Regions from separate parts of the Methylomusa anaerophila genome, predicted to be linked through region 2. Evidence: riboswitches for the same ligand, from Rfam matches in the RefSeq annotation. Region 2 holds a riboswitch; each other region holds the start of a gene.
The links. Region 2 has a riboswitch for cyclic di-GMP ahead of MAMMFC1_RS03980 (PAS domain S-box protein). Riboswitches for the same ligand answer to the same signal wherever they lie in the genome.

Region 1 (4,374 bases), 2.1 Mb from region 2:
CCCGCCAAACCGCCTACGAAGTTTTGACCGGTGATGTTGACGTCAAGCAACTGGATATCTTTAATCGCAGCTCCCATAGTGGACCCGAATAAACCAACATAATCGGTTATAGGACGATTGATAGTAAGATTGTTTATCCGATATCCATTTCCGTCCAATATTCCCTGAAATTTACTGATTTCGTTACCAATAGGTACAAAATTACTAACACTGCTGGCATCAATGTCTTTTCCCAGCGCGTAGGTGCCTGAAAGGTTGAGGTTCATGGACTGGAGCTCTTTCGCGTTGTTCACCAGCATGTAGGCGGCGACGTTGCCGGCGTTGCCGGATGTATTCTGCACATAAGCCGAATAGTCGGCAGAATTGCTATAGTCCTTGACAGTGGTCGGAATCCCGTCGATGGGGACGGTGTTAGTCCCGCCAGGGTTATAGTAGATGGACACCGCACCGTTAGTTACCACTTTGCCATTTGTCCCGAAGGTGACCGTGCCGCTGCTGTCGGCATCACTGTCTGCCCGCAGTACCACGTCGCCGGTGTCGGTGCTTTTGACGGTGGCATTGACGTTGATGTCGTTGTTGGCTTTAAGGGTGAGACTATTGCCGCTCGACCATGTCACCGGAGCGGTCACGGCGATGTCACCGGTGCCGGTGCCGTCGGTCTGGAGGACCATGTTGGCGGAATTGAGCTGATTGCTTAGGTCATCGGCGTTATACACATTGCCGCTGGTGGCGTCGGTGCTGATGGTGTACTCCCCGGGGTCCAGCAGCAGAGTGCCGGTCTTTCCCTGGGGCGCTCTGAGATCAGTGCGGCCCTTGTACAGGAGTGTTTTCTTGCCCGACACTTCGGCGCTGCCGCCGTTGCCGCTCACCGAACCGCCCTTGGCGCTGATATTGCCGTAATAATCGGTGGTATCATTGGCCCACACCACCACCTTACCGCCGTTGCCGGCGGTGATGGCATCGGCATTAATGGTCGCAGTAGCTGCCACCGTAGTAGCGGTGGCGTTTTGCTCCGTCCCCTGGCCCTGATAATTGCCGCCAACCAGGACTGTACCGCCGCCGCTCACGCCGGATACGTCAATGGCGGCACCGTCGGCGACAGTCACCGTTTCGCCCAATATCTTGACTGTACCGCCGGTTTCGCCCGCATTTTTACCTGAGGCGTCCAGAGTGCCGCTATTGGCAGCTCTTCCCGTGGAACCGCCTTCGAGCCTAATAATTCCGTTCTTTTCAGATATGCTCCGCGCCTCGATTAAACCGCCGTTGTTTACCACTGTTCCAGCCAGTTCGCCTGCGGCTTTAGCGGTCATAATAACCATGCCGCCGGCGGCGTTTATGTATTGTTTGTTGGCCACCTGGGCGTTAACGGCGCCGGTGTCTACAGCAAGGCTTATGATTCCGTCTCCCTTGGTATCAAGCGTGATTTTTTGACCGGCGCCCAGAGCTACAGTGCCTTGTTTGGCAACAATAATTCCTTCGTTTCTTACTTCCGGCGCCAGCAAGGCTATATAGCCGCCACCGGCAGTAATTTGGCCCTGGTTTACAACTGCACCGGCGGCACAGTTATTGCTGTTGGCAAAGGTATATTTCCCCGTCAGGAAATCCTGATCGGCAATATTTAGCGTGCTTGCTACCAAACTGCCAACGTTGATTTGGGATCCCGGGGCAAAGAGAATGCCGTTGGGATTGGTAAGGAATACTTTACCGTTAGCAGTCAGTTGGCCAAATATTTGGGTAGGGTTGTTGCCCAGTACCCTGTTAAGGGCAACGGCGGCAGAGGTAGGCTGGCTGAAGGCAACCCGCTCACCGCAGTTTATACCAAATCCGTTCCAGTTGATGACCAGGTTTGGGGTAGTCTGATTGATAGTCATCGTGTTGCCGGTCTGGCTGATGCTCCCGCTGCCTGCTGTTACTTGCCCGCCATCCGGCATGGCCCATATGGTGCCGGGATAATTTGTGATACCTAGCAGCAAAGCGGCAACGGATATGCAGAGCCTTGTCAGCCATAGCGAATGATACGGTTGAAGGTTGGTGGTAAGCCTGCCGTTCTGAAACTGCTTGGCAGCTTGGCTGACTTTAGGCATAAAGTCCGTTTGACTGCTTCGCCGGGCACGTTTCAATTTTCTTTGGATCCGCATATAAATTCTTTCCTCCTTAATACTTTTATAATTCAGTTTTCGCCGTTTCCGACGGCACAAGTGAAGATGACAACAAAAAAGATTGCCAGGTTGCGTAATATTACTGCAACCTGGCAATCATAGACACTAGCCCTTAGATCCACGGTTTTGCGTCCCAATCTTTCGATAGGTTTGCCTATTATTATCTTTGTAACAAAATGCAATTTTCAACATAAAATTGCATTTTTCCTCCATATTTTTTAATATTTTTTTTAATATTTTTTAAAATTTTTGTAAATATATTATGATAAGCCCCCACATGCAAATACTTAGAAGGACAATAACTCAATTGGGGGGGAGGCTTTTATGAACAAAGGATTATCTGCATGGCAATTGACCATGATGGCATTAGGAACAGTATTCGGCGGCGCTTTTTTCCTTGGCTCGGCTGTATCGGTCAAAACTGCGGGGCCGGCCATCATTATTTGCTATCTGCTGGCAGGAGCGCTCATATATGCCATCCTTTTTTCCCTATCGGAAATGACGGTAGCCGAGGCGGCGCCCGGCTCGTTCCGGGTCTTTGCCCAAAGAGCTTATGGGCCCGGGGTGGGATTCGTAGTCGGCTGGGTCTACTGGACAGGCCTTGTCCTGGCTATGTCCAGTGAAGCAACTGCCGCCGCGATTCTTATCAAGACCTGGCTTCCCGGTATTTCAATAGCGCTGGCCGGATCGGCCATTATCATTGCCGTCACGCTGCTGAACCTGCTTGGCGCCGACCGGTTGAGCAAGCTGGAAAGCGGTCTGGCGGTGGTGAAAGTGTTGTCCATCGTTGGCTTTATCCTTTTAGGAGCGGCACTGGTTGGCGGCTTTATCAACGGCGTGCCGCCGATCGGTATTTCGGTGTTGACGGCAGAACCCTGGTTTCCTGCCGGCCTTGGCGGAATTGCGGGCAGTATGCTCATTGTGGTATTAACCTTCGCCGGGTTCGAAATCATCGGGCTGGCGGCAGCGGAGGCCAGGGACCCCGCCCGGACGGTCCCGCAGGCCATCCGCTACACCGTAGCCGCTTTAGTGGGGTTATATGTACTGGCTTTTTTATCCTTGTTGCTGCTAATCCCGACGGCAGCCCTAACGGACCATGCAAGTCCCCTGGTAGCTGCCTTAACCAGATGGGGACTGACCTGGGCGGGAGCGGCGATGAATGTGGTGCTGATCACCGCCATCCTTTCGACTATGCTGGCGGCCATGTTCGGTCTGGGACGCATGATCCGGTCGCTGGCGGCAGACGGGCATGCTCCCGCCTGGATTAAGGATGAAAGCGGCATTCCCCGCCGCGGCATCCTGTTTTCCGGCGCCGGCATGCTTGCCGGTATGACTCTTGGATTGGTTTTGCCAGAAACCGTATACCTCTTTCTCATCAGTTCCGGCGGGTTTTCCCTGCTTTTCTCCTACCTTGTCATCCTGGCTACCCACTACAAATTCCGCAAGTTGAATGGCTGTCCTCCGGCAGGACATTGCCAGTTGCCGGGATACCCCTATACCTCATGGCTGGCGATGGTGAGTTGTACGGCAATTATCGCCAGCATGCCTCTCGTACCGGGGCAGAGGACAGGTCTGGTTGCGGGGGTGATGCTGGTTCTTCTTTATACCGGAACATACTTCATCCGGTCACGTTTTCTCCACAGGCCGGCGGCCCCGTCACCAACGACACCCTCAGCGCTTCCATTATGGCAACCGCAGTTTGAAACGTCGGAAGAACTGCAGCCCGGACAACAGGAACCGGAGAAAAAAACCGCTGACAGGTGTAAAAGGTAAAGCCAACCTTCCTTGAGGCTGGTTGCAAACACTTGGCGCTGACAAAGGAAACACCCATTTATAAAAGTGGGTGTTTCCTTCGAATTGGATCAAATAGAGATCTACTTTTCATCCATTAGTTGGCTAACTTCCACCAGCTTGATAAACTCCGCCCGATACCCGTCTTCGTCTGTCCCCTTGGCTTTTTTCGCCAATTCCAGCACCTGCCGGTAAGACGCTTGCCCCTTAAATTCGGAATTACGCAAAAGCAGGGCATATTCGGCAACAGCGGCGGCAAACCGGAAGTTCGCCGCTGGAGTGCCGGTAATTTCCTGGCTGCCGATACCTTGGGTGAACAAAATACTGCTATCTGCCGCCGGTTTTTTATAGCGGATTTTTACCTGCAGCAAATCATCGCTTGGCACGGTCTCGGAACGTTGATAAAGCAGCGGGTCCGCTGTTC
Region 2 (4,374 bases):
TCCAAGGGAAAATTCATCTTTGGCGCCAAAAAAGGTGGTTCGTCCAATTCCAAGCCGACTCCGTGGCCGACAAACCGGACTTTTTCCGGACCGAGACCCATAAATTCAGTTTCGTAACCAGCGGCGGCAGCAGCCTGCAATGCCGTTTCATAAACAGCAGTCCATGAACAACCGGGTTTTAAGACAGCAAATACAGCTTCCTCCACTTTTAACATTGCCTGATAAGCCTTTAGGACAGGTTCCGCCGGCTCTCCCCAGGAAAACATTCTGGTTTGGTCAACATGATAACCTTCTATGTTAAACCCATAATCAAGGATTATGGGTTGATTTTTAACTATCGCCCGGCAAGCGGCTCCATAAGGGACTGCTGCCGAAACCCCCACGCCGCCGCAGATTCCGTCAAACTTGGTGCCGGCTAAGCTATTCACGCCGCTGCTGCACACACCAAGCCCCATTTCAATCCCTTCACGGCGGCAACGGGTCAAACCGCAATGACCATTCAGACGAAAATAATATTCAATAGCCGCGCTTAATTCCAGTTCGGTCATACTTGGCCGGAAAGATTCCCGCACTATTTGCGGCAACTTGTTAAGAATAGCTCCCGCCTTAGCAAATATGGCAATCTCCGCCTTAGATTTCACCATTCTTAATTGCCGGATCTGCCAGGACAAATCGCAGATTGTCGCTGCCGGAAAAAGATCCTGCCAGCGTTCAACCGTGGAATATGCCGTGTTATCCAGAGCAAAACCGATTCGTTTGGCATGGGGTAAACCATTCCGTTGAATTATCTGAGCCAAATCGTTAGTGCCGCGAAATTCCTCCAAATGAAAACCGACCACTTCCTCTCTAATCCTTTGCAAAGCTTTCCGGGCTAATACGAACTGCTTGCCTTTAGCCGGAATCACCGCATACAAAGGCTGCACCGAACCGGTGTAGTAATATAAGTCGGTATTCTGATTCAACACCAGCAAGTCTACGCTATTTGCTGCCAGGACCTGGCGCAATCTGCCAACCCGCGTTTCATATTCCTGCATCTCAAAATCCGCCATTGCAAAATTACTCCTAACTGCTCTCATAGGCAAAATTTAAATATAAATGCTTTCCGTTTATTCTACATGATTGTTTTATATCCCTCTATTTATTGGCAAAATATAATTTCCGCCTTTATTCAAATACTAGGTTACGCTGTAATCAAACTGGAATTAATTGCCAAGAAAGCCGGCCCCCTATTCCCCAGGGGGCCGGCTTTCTGCTTCACTTATATCGGATATATCTGAAAAAGTTAGAAAAAAAGTTGTGCCTTCAGGGCCTGTATCAAAAGTTAATTTAGCATGATTCCGGGAGGCTATGGCAAAGCAAACCGACAGCCCCAATCCGGTTCCCGTTTCCTTAGTTGTCACGAAGGGGGTTCCAATTTGGTTGATAATATGCGCCGGAATGCCAGGGCCTTGATCACTGACGGACAAAATAACATGCCGGTTTTCCTGCCAAGTCCGGATGGTCAGTATGTTTCCCCGCCCCGTCATAGCCTCTAAACCATTCTTGGCCAAATTAAGGATGAGTTGCCGTATTTCCTTTTCATCCATTACCAACTCAGGAGCAGAACCGGCTTCGAATACTATATCGTGGCCTTTAAGTAATGCTTCGGACTGAAGCAGAGGATAGATACTATTGACTATATCATTGATATTAAATAGGGTGGCTTGAATATGCTTGTTTTTGGCTAATGACAAAAATTCGGTAATAATGGAATTGGCTCTATCCAGTTCATCGATCATTATTTCTATCGATGAGACATATCGGGAGAGATCTGGTTTTCCTTTCATAAATTGAAGATAGCCGCGCACCGTTGTCATCGGATTACGAATTTCATGGCTAATACTGGCAGCCATTTCGCCAACCAAATTAAGGCGATCCAAGCGGGCCATTTCCTTTTCATAGCGTTTCATTTCGGTAATATCAACTAGCGTTAGAACCAGATGCGGTTCGCCGTTTCTTTCAATCGGCTGCCAACTGCTCAGCGCCATTCGTTCTTCGCCCGACTTTTGGAAAAAGCGTAGACTTTGTGACTTCTCGGCAACCTTTTGGACTGATGCGAGAAAATTTAAGTATTCTGCCTGGCCCATAGCCCGCTCCATTCCAAGTTCAACAACCGTCCGTCCTATTGCTTCCTCACGGTAAAACCCGGTTAGGCGTTCCCAGGCCTCATTCACATCAGCCAAAGTCCCGTCAGAGCTTCGAATAATGGCAATAGCCCCTACATTATTCATGAACAGCGTATGAAACTCCGCTAACGCCTGGAGTTTCTCCCGCTGTGCTTTGCGTTGCTCTTCCACATCGTAGTAGATTCCTATGGCGCCGGTGATTTCGTCGGTTATTGCATCACGGATAGCAATAGCGCTTGCCAGCCATTCCCGCTTCTCTATAACCGCGAACTCCCCGTTAATGACTTCACCGCGTAACGCCCGGACAAGGATAGACCGTTCATAGTCTATACCAATTTTGTCTGTGATAAAATGGAGAGGCTGTCCGATAAATTCCTTGAGCTCATACTTGCCCATACCGATTAACTCACTAACATAGGTAATGACCGCATCGCGGTCAACGACAACAATAGCTGCCGGAGACTTCTCAATGATGCGGCGGAGTATGGACTCCTTCTGGCTAATTTCTTTTTCCGCTTTTTTTAGATCGGTAATATCTTTAGTATCTTTAGTACTCTTAGTACCCTTAGTATCTTTGGTATCTTTAATATAGTTGGCAGTAACATTGTAAAGTTTTAACAGCGGCTTATTTGGCCACAAGGAAAGTGTGAAGGCAACAAGGCCCAGTGCGAAAACAAATATCCATAGCGCTGTGCCTTGTTCTATAGCAAAAACTTCAGCCTTTACAGCATTGGAAGACCCATCTCTTAAAACATGGTTGCTGAGGTAATAATTTGCACTGATTGCAATGGATGATACCACAAATAATATCAGTATGATCTCCATCTGAAGTCTTTTAAACATCTCATTTCTCCCATCCATACCAAAACCAAGTAAGGGCTGAAAGAACGTCTTTATAAAAAAACCAGACAAAAAGGCCTGGTTTACTTTTTTCCGGAAGGCAACCTGGCAGTCATAGACATAATCAACCCTTAGACCCATGGCTTTGCGTCCTTTTTTTTCAAAAAGTTTGCCAAATATGTTATTTTCTCAATTTATTAAATTTTAACACAATTGTAAGATTTCGTCCAGTTTAGATTTTAGCAGACAAGACAAAGGTCGTGGCAGATCGAGTTGTACTTGCGGCGTACTATGCAATCATAGGCAAAAATAAAATTAGTAATTTCTGGATATTTTCTTCATAATATAATTATGTTCCTGATATAATTATGTTCCTGCAACAATTTTACATAGCCTAAATAAAAATTTTAAAACAAAGATTTGGGGATTGTAGAATTTTGTGACATACTCCCGCCGCCTATGCTAACGCTTAGAGGCGGGGCTTCTTGGGACGTACCAGCTAACGCCGGTATAATTACCAAGTTATCCCCGTTTGCCCAACGGTTCTATATTTTTGATTAGGCTATATTGAGTATACGGCAACCTTCATTTTTGATATTGATGGCAGCATTGATGTCACGGTCTAATTCTGCTCCACAATGGCTACAAGTCCAAGCTCTGTCCGCTAATGTCAGCTCTTTGTTTTCATTGCCACAAAAGCTGCACTTCTTACTGGACGGAAACCATTTGTCGATAACGACTAACTGCTTTCCTTGTTCTGCAAGTTTGTACGTCAGAAATGTTTTGAGCATTCCGAAGCCATTATCATTTGTGGATTTTGCCAGATTTAGGCTTTGCGCCATACCTCGCATATTTAACTCTTCGATTGCAATTGCTGTATAGACATTGGCTATCTGTCTGGACAGCTTGTGCAAGAAGTCTTTACGCTGATTGGCTACTTTCTCATGCAATTTGGCTACCTTGCGGCGTTGTTTCTCGCGGTTTTTACCCTCTTTCTTCCGCTTGGACAATTTACGCTGTGCTTTCCTTAGTTTTTCCTCTGCCTTACGGTAGAACTTTGGATAATCAGCATTGTTCGCTTGGCTATCGACAAACAATGATTTTGAAGAATAATCCAGACCTAACACAGTTTCCGGTTTTGGCGTAACAGGTTTTATCTTAGTTTCGTATTCTACCAAAATGGCTATATAATATTTGCCTGTAGGTGTTTTGCTTATTGTTGCAGACTTTATGGCTGCTTGTAGCGGCATTTGCCGATGGAGTTTAATTCTTACATCTTTTAGTTTTGGCAATCGGATTGTTTTATTATCAACAAGCCGGATTGTTCCACCTTGATTATTGGTAGTATAGGACTTTCTACTGTGGTGCT
Region 3 (4,374 bases), 2.1 Mb from region 2:
GAAAACTATTAGTACTCATATAATTCACCATTACTTGCCAAACACCTCCATGCCAATCATTGCCTATTAACATAGATTGCAAAATCCGGACTATATCCAAATTCTAGCATAGCAGGTGGTTTATTGTGGAGCCAAAATTCACGCGCTCCATCGGCTAAAGCCAATAATATTGAAGTGCCAGCCAAAAGGCTGGCACCAAATTTTTAGTAAATAATTTATCTTATATCTTATATTTTAAACTTCCTGACAGCTTGCATTAGGTCCTCAGTCATTTTTGCGAGGGCCTGGCTGGATGCCGCGATTTCCTCCATGGCCGCTGACTGTTCTTCGGTAGCAGCGGACACCGTTTGAGCTTCACTAGTTGTTTCTTTGCTGATGGCATCTATATCCCGAACGGAATTCACAATTTGCTGACTGCCGCTAGCCATTTGCTGAATAGCTGCAGAAATCTCCCTTGTCTGAGTTGACACCGCATTGATCGATTTAAAAATTTCTTTAAAGGCGTGACCGGCATCAACCACAACTTGCGACCCGATATGAACCTCCTTTGTCCCCTCATTCATCGCAATCACAGCGTTGTCTGTGTCTTGCTGTATGATAGCAATCAAGTCACCGATTTGCTTAGCTGCGTCTTGCGACTGTTCGGCTAATTTTCGAACTTCTTCTGCCACCACAGCAAACCCTCTGCCCTGTTCGCCAGCCCGTGCCGCCTCGATAGCGGCATTGAGGGCCAGTAGGTTCGTCTGACTGGCTAAACCGGAAATCGTATCAACTATCTGTCCGATTTCCTTAGACTGTTCACCTAACTTCGTGACTACCTCAGAAGAACGGGTAACGGCATTTTTTATATTTTCCATCTGCTTGATAACATTCTCAACAGTTTTGCTGCCATCTTGCGCGGTTTCAGCGGATTGGGCTGATGCGCTGGCAACATCGTTGGCGTTGGCAGCGATCTGCTGGATGTTGGCCGACATCTGCCCAACGACTGCGGCGGCCGCATCCACCGCTTCAAGTTGTCTTTCCGCCCCACTCGCCACTTCGCCAATAACGGTAGCCACTTGGTTAGCAGCCTGGGCTGACTGATCGGCGCTGGCGGTTAATTCCTCACTGGAAGAAGCAAGTTGAGTTGCCGCCTGCTGTATATGGCCAATCAGGGCGCGAAGGTGGTATAACGTATTGCTTATTGCACCTTCCAAACGCCCAACGTCACCCCGCTTATTTTGGTCGAAGCCAATGCTCAAATCACCGTTTGCCACTATCTCCATTTTTTCTAATAGCAGTTGTATTGGCCGTACTAGCTGTCGTTTCATCACAAAGAGAATCAATAGCACGGCAATAAGCAAAACACCCACGCTTAGGACGCTGGTAATCAGCATATTTTTTCTTAACTGGCTGAGTGTTTCCTGTCGGTCTAAAACTACTTTTATAAATGCCTTGATCTGGCCGGAATAGTCTTTAACCGGAACAACGACATATGCCTTGTCATTGTTATCACTATAGCCATAAGACATTGTCCCGCTGGATACTATTTTCTGTACAATACCAACGGGCAATGCTAACGTATCGTCTTGGTTAGTCGCAGCGAGCAATTTACCCGACCCATCGGGGTTTAGAGCATAAAGGTAATACTCCCCTGGGTATTTCGTTTTTAACTGCTTTTCCAGAAATTGAGTGTCAAAGTTCATACCCGTTTCAACACTACCGGCGTGCACATTATTATAGTAAATCGGTATAACGGCCCGAAAACCCCATCCAGTGACTCCGGCCTCAATGCCGACTACCGGCTTAAGCGATTTGTTAGCTTCCACAACTGTTTGTCTGAAACCGGATAGGTCGTCCCCAAACTTATCAGGTGCGTTAACCCTGAGAAAGGAATTGGCTGGGGATAAATGAAATTGCATCTGCTCCAAGCCCTGTTCTTTTAACTTTATATATATCGGGTTCATTAGCTGAAACAACCCATCCCGGTCCTGAGAACTTAATAATCGCGCCACCTCTGGATTATAGGCAATGGAAGACGCGACGGAAGACGACCGGAGCAGATATTCCGCAATGCTTTGGTTAACACTAAGCTCTATCTTTTGGAAAACTTCTTTTTCATCCCCCAAGATAATATCTCGTTGATTAATATAACTTAAGCAGCCAACAAGTAACAAGCTTATCACGATAACGGCGGTAATAAGGATAGTCAGTCGCGATTTTAGAATGCCCATAAAAACCTCCTAAAAAAAATTCGTTTATTGCGTTAAACGAAAAATAAAATAGATTTAGGTATCGGATTATTTGGGTCTTCTCTCCTCCTCGCAACGAAGAATTTCTTTGACTTTGCCACTGCATTTTCCGCAGGGCTACTCTGTAAAACCGACGAAAAACCACTATCCATAATCAAGGCAAATAAACGTCTTCATCCGCTCCCCCCAAGACTTCTCCAAAGAACAATTAAAAATGCCAGTTGTGACTGAATGCGCTCAATCGCAACCTGGCAATCATAGGCTCCTTAGTTCGTCCCTTAGACCCATGGCTTTGCGCCCTTAGCTTTCGGATAAGTTTGCCTATTTTTCTACATTCTACATTAATTTATATAGTTCGACATTTACCACAAAAATCCTCTTTAACGATTATTAAATAATAATTTATATTTAAAAAAAATTTCAGATTAACTTCCATCCTCTAACTGCTGGCTTCATATTACGGTTCAAAGTAGTACGATCAATACGCATCATTTTTGCCAGTTCACTAATGGTAGCTGTTTCCGCTATTACTGCAATTACAGAAATTTTCACCGAGTGTTCTTTTTTGTAATAACAGGCTTACCTGTATCCGCTTCGATTTTTTTGCGTGTATTTTCGGCAATCCGGCCCGCCGCGACTTGCCACTTGCCTGCTTTCTTCAAAATGAAATATCAACTCCCAGAAAAAAGTTTTAAGAATCCCGAGCAATTTAGGAGACATCCTATGTGACTATAATAAAAGAACAGGGGCGCAGCAGCCGGTACAGGATGTGCGCCCTTATTTGTCCCCGTGTCTCCTATATAAGATTCATTTATTTCCCCTATTTTCCTTGCGCTTGCTTCAGTGCGTTCTCTAATGCTTTCAGATGTGCCTTGGATGTAAGCGTCGCTCCGCTGATAGTGTCTACTTGAAGCGTTTTCGCTTCAATAACATTGCCAAACAAATCCTCTATGCTTAACCCTCCTGTCAATTCGGCGGGCTTTCCTGTCTTGTCCAAGGCCCCCTTTAATATTTTTACAGCGGTTATCCCGCCGCCGGATATCGTTACCTCAACCTGCGTATCTCTGGAATGGCTTTTTGTCCCCGTATACGCTCCCTCATAAGTACCATCACGCAGTTTTTTGAAATCCACATCCTGAATCACAAGCTCCTGAATTTCGTGCCTGCCGGGTGCGTCGGCGAGGAATCCTCCGGCCGCCCCGACAATCAGAACCCCGAAAATAATCAATAGTACGACCCACATCTTAATTTTCCGCTTTGGTTTAGTGTCGTTGCTCATTATTTCACTCCTTGTTCATTCTTAATCTTCTACGGTTTTCGGCGTTTCGGCAGAGCAATCCAGAAAGCCCCTTCATTGTAAATTCGGCCAGATATTCGATCAAGCGTGGACCCGATCCTGATTTCATCCTTGTGTGTTTCTACAGGCCACCAGCGCCGAAAAGATCGCCATAATCATTTTCGCGTCAATATCGCTTCTCATCCTTCTTTCCGCTTGCCATGCTTTTAGACAAAGAATACGAGATACATGTTTTGGACAAAAAAATCCTGCAATTGAGTCCTCCCCTGGAACTTATCATTGTATAAAATTCTCCAAGTAGATTATTTTGTTCCAGGTAGATAAATCTCCTTCCACGATTTATTAAGTTAAGAATAATTTTGTGTTAACATGTCGTGTTCTGTCTCCAAACGCGCTCACTTCGGTTGGCGGCAACTTGCAGTCCAAACAAGGCTTTGTAAGTATTTGATCCATGGCTTGGCTGCTCTTATATTCTTTAAGTTCGGGATTAGTCCGCAAATCAAACAAATAAAATTTGGCAATTTGTCCTTTAACAAGTTAAGGAACAATGCTTTTTTACCGAATAAAATTGGTCAATATAATATGGTTTCTTCCCGCTCCGGGAATGGAACATCGGCTTTAATTCCTGCCTCTTTACACTTTAAGAACCATGCCATATTCCTTGCCAGCACGCGCATTGTCTGTAGCCCCTCCAAATCTTTCTTCACATCTTCCGGCGTCGTACCGTGAACTTTCCAATATCGCGACGAGATAACAGGCATCTCCGATATGGTGAAATACTTGTTTAGCTGGTCAAAAGTGGCAGTTGTTCCAGTTGTTCCGCCCCTTCTGGCGGAAACAATAGCC
Region 4 (4,374 bases), 310 kb from region 2:
CATTAGTCACAGAGATTCTAGAGAAGCAAACACTTCTCTATTTACATAGATTGTCCCCTCATTATAAACACTTTATCTCTGCCCTGTAACTTGTGTTGCCGGGCATCCTTTTTTATTGTCTGCTTTCGGCTGAAGGATTTATGCCGTGATTTTATCTTGAAATTTTTATTACAGGAAGGGGCGGAAAAACCGATGATTAGACATATGTTCTATGGTGTTGGGATACTGGCAATTTTGGCGGTGATCTCAGTGGGATTCTTTTTACATACCTATTTTATGTTACAATATATGTAATACAATAATTACAATTATTTATAAAATTTTGTTAAAATCATTAATCATAACGATCTGTCCATGGGAAACCGGGATTCCGTTGCTTTGTGGTAAAGAAGGAATATAGTGGCCATTTATAGAATATTAGAACTAATAGGCAGGGAATGGGAGTGTCCTAGACGTTAATACACCTGGAGGTGGAGAGGTGCAAAACCAGCTAGGGAAAAAAATATTGGTTATTTTCCTGATTGGTTTCATCCTGATGGTGCCGGTATTTGCCGGTAGCACCAGAGGGGCAGCGGCAGCTACCTTTACCCAAGAATTATTATATGGCGCTGTGGCTTTTTCGTATATTAGCTGGCAATTGAATGACCTTAATGATAAACGCCAAGCCGATATGCTTAAACAGACCCAAAGTAAAACCGGAGTTTATAAAGATGAACAAGCAAATGGGTATGTACATAATATAGCCGACCGGTTAATGTCCAACGGACTGATTAAGGACCATTATGAAGTATACATAACCCCTGCTAAAGAGTTCAACGCTTTTTGTACACTGGGACGGGTAATTGCCGTTAACAAAGGCACGGTTGATTTACTGGATGAAGATGAACTTGCGTCTGTGCTTGGGCATGAAATGAGTCACGGGGAACATAAAGACCCTGTTGAGGGCACAAAAAAGATACTAGGACTCAGCCTGGTGGTGGATTTATATACGCAGAACAACCCGAATCGGACCAGCGAAGTTCTTGGTGTTGTTGCAGGGAACTACGTCGCTAATGAGGTAATTACGATGAAAGAGGAGTGGAACGCAGATAATTCAGGGTTTAACAATGCTGTTGCCGCCGGCTTCAACCCAGGCGGCCCAGCTGCATCTATGGTCAAGCTTCGCGCCCAGGCTGGCGAGTTATGGCATGAAGGACTAAGTAAAGTTATTAATCCGAATAATCACCCGAAGACATCGGATCGCATTAATAATTTTGCAAAACGCCTTACGGATTATAGTAAAGGGCACATTACGGTTAAAAACGACCAGACGGTTCAAATTGACAACCAAGATGTTGTAACGCCAGTTAAGACCAATAGATATTTGGCTGAAGAGAGAGCATACTTAATAGCCGGTAATCTCGCCAAGTTATATCACAATAATTCTCTAAACACCGCCTATGTCGGCGATGATGGTGCGGTTTATATCGATGGGCAGCTGATTATGACTCCTGTCGATAATGATGTCGCGGGCTATGAACTGGCCGACAGAATCAATGCCATTACCGGCAAATGAATCAGTGTACAAAAAAAGTAATCAGGCAATTTTGCCTGCTTACTTTTTTTGATACGAGCAATTCGCTGTTTGTGTTAACTGTAAATTAAATTATTGTTAAATTACTTGAATTAAATTAAAAAAGTGTTACAGTGGAATTGCGGTTGACAAATTAAATCATTATACTTCAAATTATGACAATTTTATATAGTGGCAAACTTATCGAAAGATAAGGACGCAAAGCTATGGGTCTAAAGGAAAAGCCTATGATCGCCAGGTTGCCGTTTGGTATTACGGCCAAACGCCTCATAAACCAGCTGTGGGGCTGGTTTTATTTCGTTGAGAGACTTAGAAAGAATTGTTTTTGTGTAACTGGGTAATAACTGATTTGAATGGAGTGGTTAATTATGGCAAGAATAGGATTGCGTATTTTCTCGCAGATAAATCGACCGCCAAAAGCTTTAATTGACAGTTTTGCAGGAATACCGGCGGCCTATATAGCAGACAACCTGAACCATACGTCGTGCATGGATGCCAAAATTCGCCCAGTCAACGACATTCCCTTACTTGGACCGGCTTTTACCGTTAAGTTACGCCCAGGCGATAATCTTATGCTTCACAAGGCGCTTGATATTGCCCAGCCTGGCGATATTGTGGTAGTTGATGCCCAAGGTGACCTGACTAACTCGGTTATGGGAGAATTGATGGTTTTGTGGGCCAAGCAAAGAGGTATCGGGGGTTTCATTATTGACGGTGCTATTCGTGATATAGGAGCACTGAAAAAAACGGATATGCCTATCTATGCGGCAGGAGTCACCCCGGCCGGGCCTTATAAAGATGCACCCGGCGAAATTAATGTTCCCGTCGATTGTGGGGGAGTACTTGTTCATCCCGGCGATATCTTGGTCGGGGATGAAGACGGCATTGTCGTCATTAACCCATGTCATGCCCCAAATTTGTTAGAAAAGTCCTTAGCTAAATCCTGTGCCGAGAGAAAAGCAAAGGGAGACATAGCCAGCATGGCCTGGGACCGCACGTGGCTTGATCAAGCTCTTAAAGAACGGGGCGTTATAATTGAAAATCGAAATTTTCCCCGAACTAATGTTCATGCGCCGGTGAAAATCATAGTGAATGAAACAGATCATCATATTGATGCCCTCGCGATTAATATCAGTATGGATGGAATATTGCTGCAAGCTGAGCAGCAATTGGAGCCCGATTTATCAATCCGGCTGTGTTTGCCCGAGGAGTTAGGAAACATTGATGTCGCAGCAAAAGTCACCTGGCAACAAGGCAATAACATTGGCTGCAGGTTTGTGGACCTGTCTGAGGATAATACGCGGGCCATATTTGATCTTGTTTTATATTTACATTTGCAGCGAAATCCAGGCTAAGCCTGTTCCCGTACAGGTTCCTCGGAGTCCTGTTAAGTCATACGAACTATGTCGAATAAAAATGATAATTGTAGAATTTAGTATTGCAAATTCAGATTATTATGTTATAATATATTATATTATATTATATTATATTATGTTATAATAACATTAATTTTGTTGACAATTTTAAAGTGGGCAAACTTATCGAAAGGTAAGGACGCAAAGCCGTGGGTCTAAAGGGAAAAAATACCTATGATTGCCAGGCTGCCGTTTGGTGTTAACGGCCAAACGCCTCATAAACCAGCTATGGGGCTGGTTTTATTTGTTTTTGTGTTAATTATACCGGGGCAAGGATATAAACTAGCACATGAATTACCTTCGCTAAAAAACATAAAGGGTGAGGCTAATCAAATGTTAAAAAAATAGATAGATTAATTAAAGGGAAGGAGTTTTGAAATGCAGTGGAAAGTATTACAAAAAAAAATACTGGACTACATTCAGGCTAACGAGATGAGTACAACGGAAGTGGCCGATGCCATGTATAAAACCGGAGAGTTAGATCCCAAACTGCAGGTTTTATTGCCTGGAAGCAGAGTAGTCGGCGTCATCCACTATATTCCTGCCTTTAACGGTTCGAATTACCATGTACATAATTATGCCCGCAATACGCCAAAAGACAGTGTAGTGTGTATTGATGCGCTTAATTGCGACGGGAAAGCAATTTTTGGTGACCTTGTAGCCAAATATTTATTTTCGTATCATCAAGTCCGAGGAATCGTCGTCAGAGGGTTGATTCGCGATGTTCAGCAACTAATCAAAGAAAAATATCCCATTTGGTCTTATGGCCGGTCGCCAATCGGTTGTATCAATGCAGATACCGGCTTCGACGAGGATTATTATATAAAACGCAGGCAGGAATTGGACGGCGGAATTGTTGTTGCCGATGACAGTGGTGTTGTCGTAATCAAAAAAGACCAAATTACCGAACAACTACTGGAACGACTTGATTTTATTGGACAACAAGAAGTTATTTGGTCCGATTGCATTAACCGGTTAAGATGGGATACATTCGATACTATTTGTCTAAAAAAATATGCTAAAGTAAAGTGCTGACGAAACGGAAAACCGAAAACCATGGGTAGGATGTGAATAAATGAATTGGGACAACATTCCTCTATTAATAATTTTAGCATTATCTATGATCGGCAATAATCATACAGTATCTGTATCTGCATTGGTGCTGTTACTAATTCCCAAACTGGGTCTTGAAAATTGTTTTCAGTTTATAGACAAGCAAGGTATAAACATTGGGATTATCATTCTGACGATTGCTGTTCTAAGTCCGGTTGCGCAAGGGCGTATAGCCATGAACGAAGTCTTGGATGTCTTTAAAGCGCCGGTAGGCCTTCTGGCGGTTGTTATTGGGATTTTCTTGGCCTGGGTAGCCGGCCAGGGAGTGGTTTT

Region 1: it holds a riboswitch for cyclic di-GMP, as region 2 does, so the genes downstream of both, MAMMFC1_RS13430 (two-partner secretion domain-containing protein) here and MAMMFC1_RS03980 (PAS domain S-box protein) in region 2, are expected to answer to the same signal.
Region 3: it holds a riboswitch for cyclic di-GMP, as region 2 does, so the genes downstream of both, MAMMFC1_RS22455 (methyl-accepting chemotaxis protein) here and MAMMFC1_RS03980 (PAS domain S-box protein) in region 2, are expected to answer to the same signal.
Region 4: it holds a riboswitch for cyclic di-GMP, as region 2 does, so the genes downstream of both, MAMMFC1_RS02600 (RraA family protein) here and MAMMFC1_RS03980 (PAS domain S-box protein) in region 2, are expected to answer to the same signal.

What each region holds. Positions count from the first base shown of each region.
Region 1 is NZ_AP018449.1:2,981,529-2,985,902, reverse strand. It holds gene MAMMFC1_RS13430 (two-partner secretion domain-containing protein) at 1-2,138, opposite strand, end outside; cyclic di-GMP riboswitch class I at 2,240-2,324, opposite strand; gene MAMMFC1_RS13425 (amino acid permease) at 2,484-3,932, shown strand; gene MAMMFC1_RS13420 (vWA domain-containing protein) at 4,034-4,374, opposite strand, start outside.
Region 2 is NZ_AP018449.1:888,487-892,860, forward strand. It holds gene MAMMFC1_RS03975 (M24 family metallopeptidase) at 1-1,049, opposite strand, end outside; gene MAMMFC1_RS03980 (PAS domain S-box protein) at 1,227-3,008, opposite strand; cyclic di-GMP riboswitch class I at 3,102-3,189, opposite strand; gene MAMMFC1_RS03985 (RNA-guided endonuclease TnpB family protein) at 3,563-4,374, opposite strand, start outside.
Region 3 is NZ_AP018449.1:3,572,141-3,576,514, reverse strand. It holds gene MAMMFC1_RS22455 (methyl-accepting chemotaxis protein) at 228-2,213, opposite strand; cyclic di-GMP riboswitch class I at 2,471-2,563, opposite strand; gene MAMMFC1_RS16105 (FMN-binding protein) at 3,052-3,510, opposite strand; gene MAMMFC1_RS16100 (flavodoxin family protein) at 4,101-4,374, opposite strand, start outside.
Region 4 is NZ_AP018449.1:582,876-587,249, reverse strand. It holds gene MAMMFC1_RS02605 (M48 family metalloprotease) at 479-1,555, shown strand; cyclic di-GMP riboswitch class I at 1,737-1,820, shown strand; gene MAMMFC1_RS02600 (RraA family protein) at 1,942-2,928, shown strand; cyclic di-GMP riboswitch class I at 3,095-3,182, shown strand; gene MAMMFC1_RS21255 (hypothetical protein) at 3,163-3,336, shown strand; gene MAMMFC1_RS02595 (RraA family protein) at 3,367-4,023, shown strand; gene MAMMFC1_RS02590 (DUF441 domain-containing protein) at 4,064-4,374, shown strand, end outside.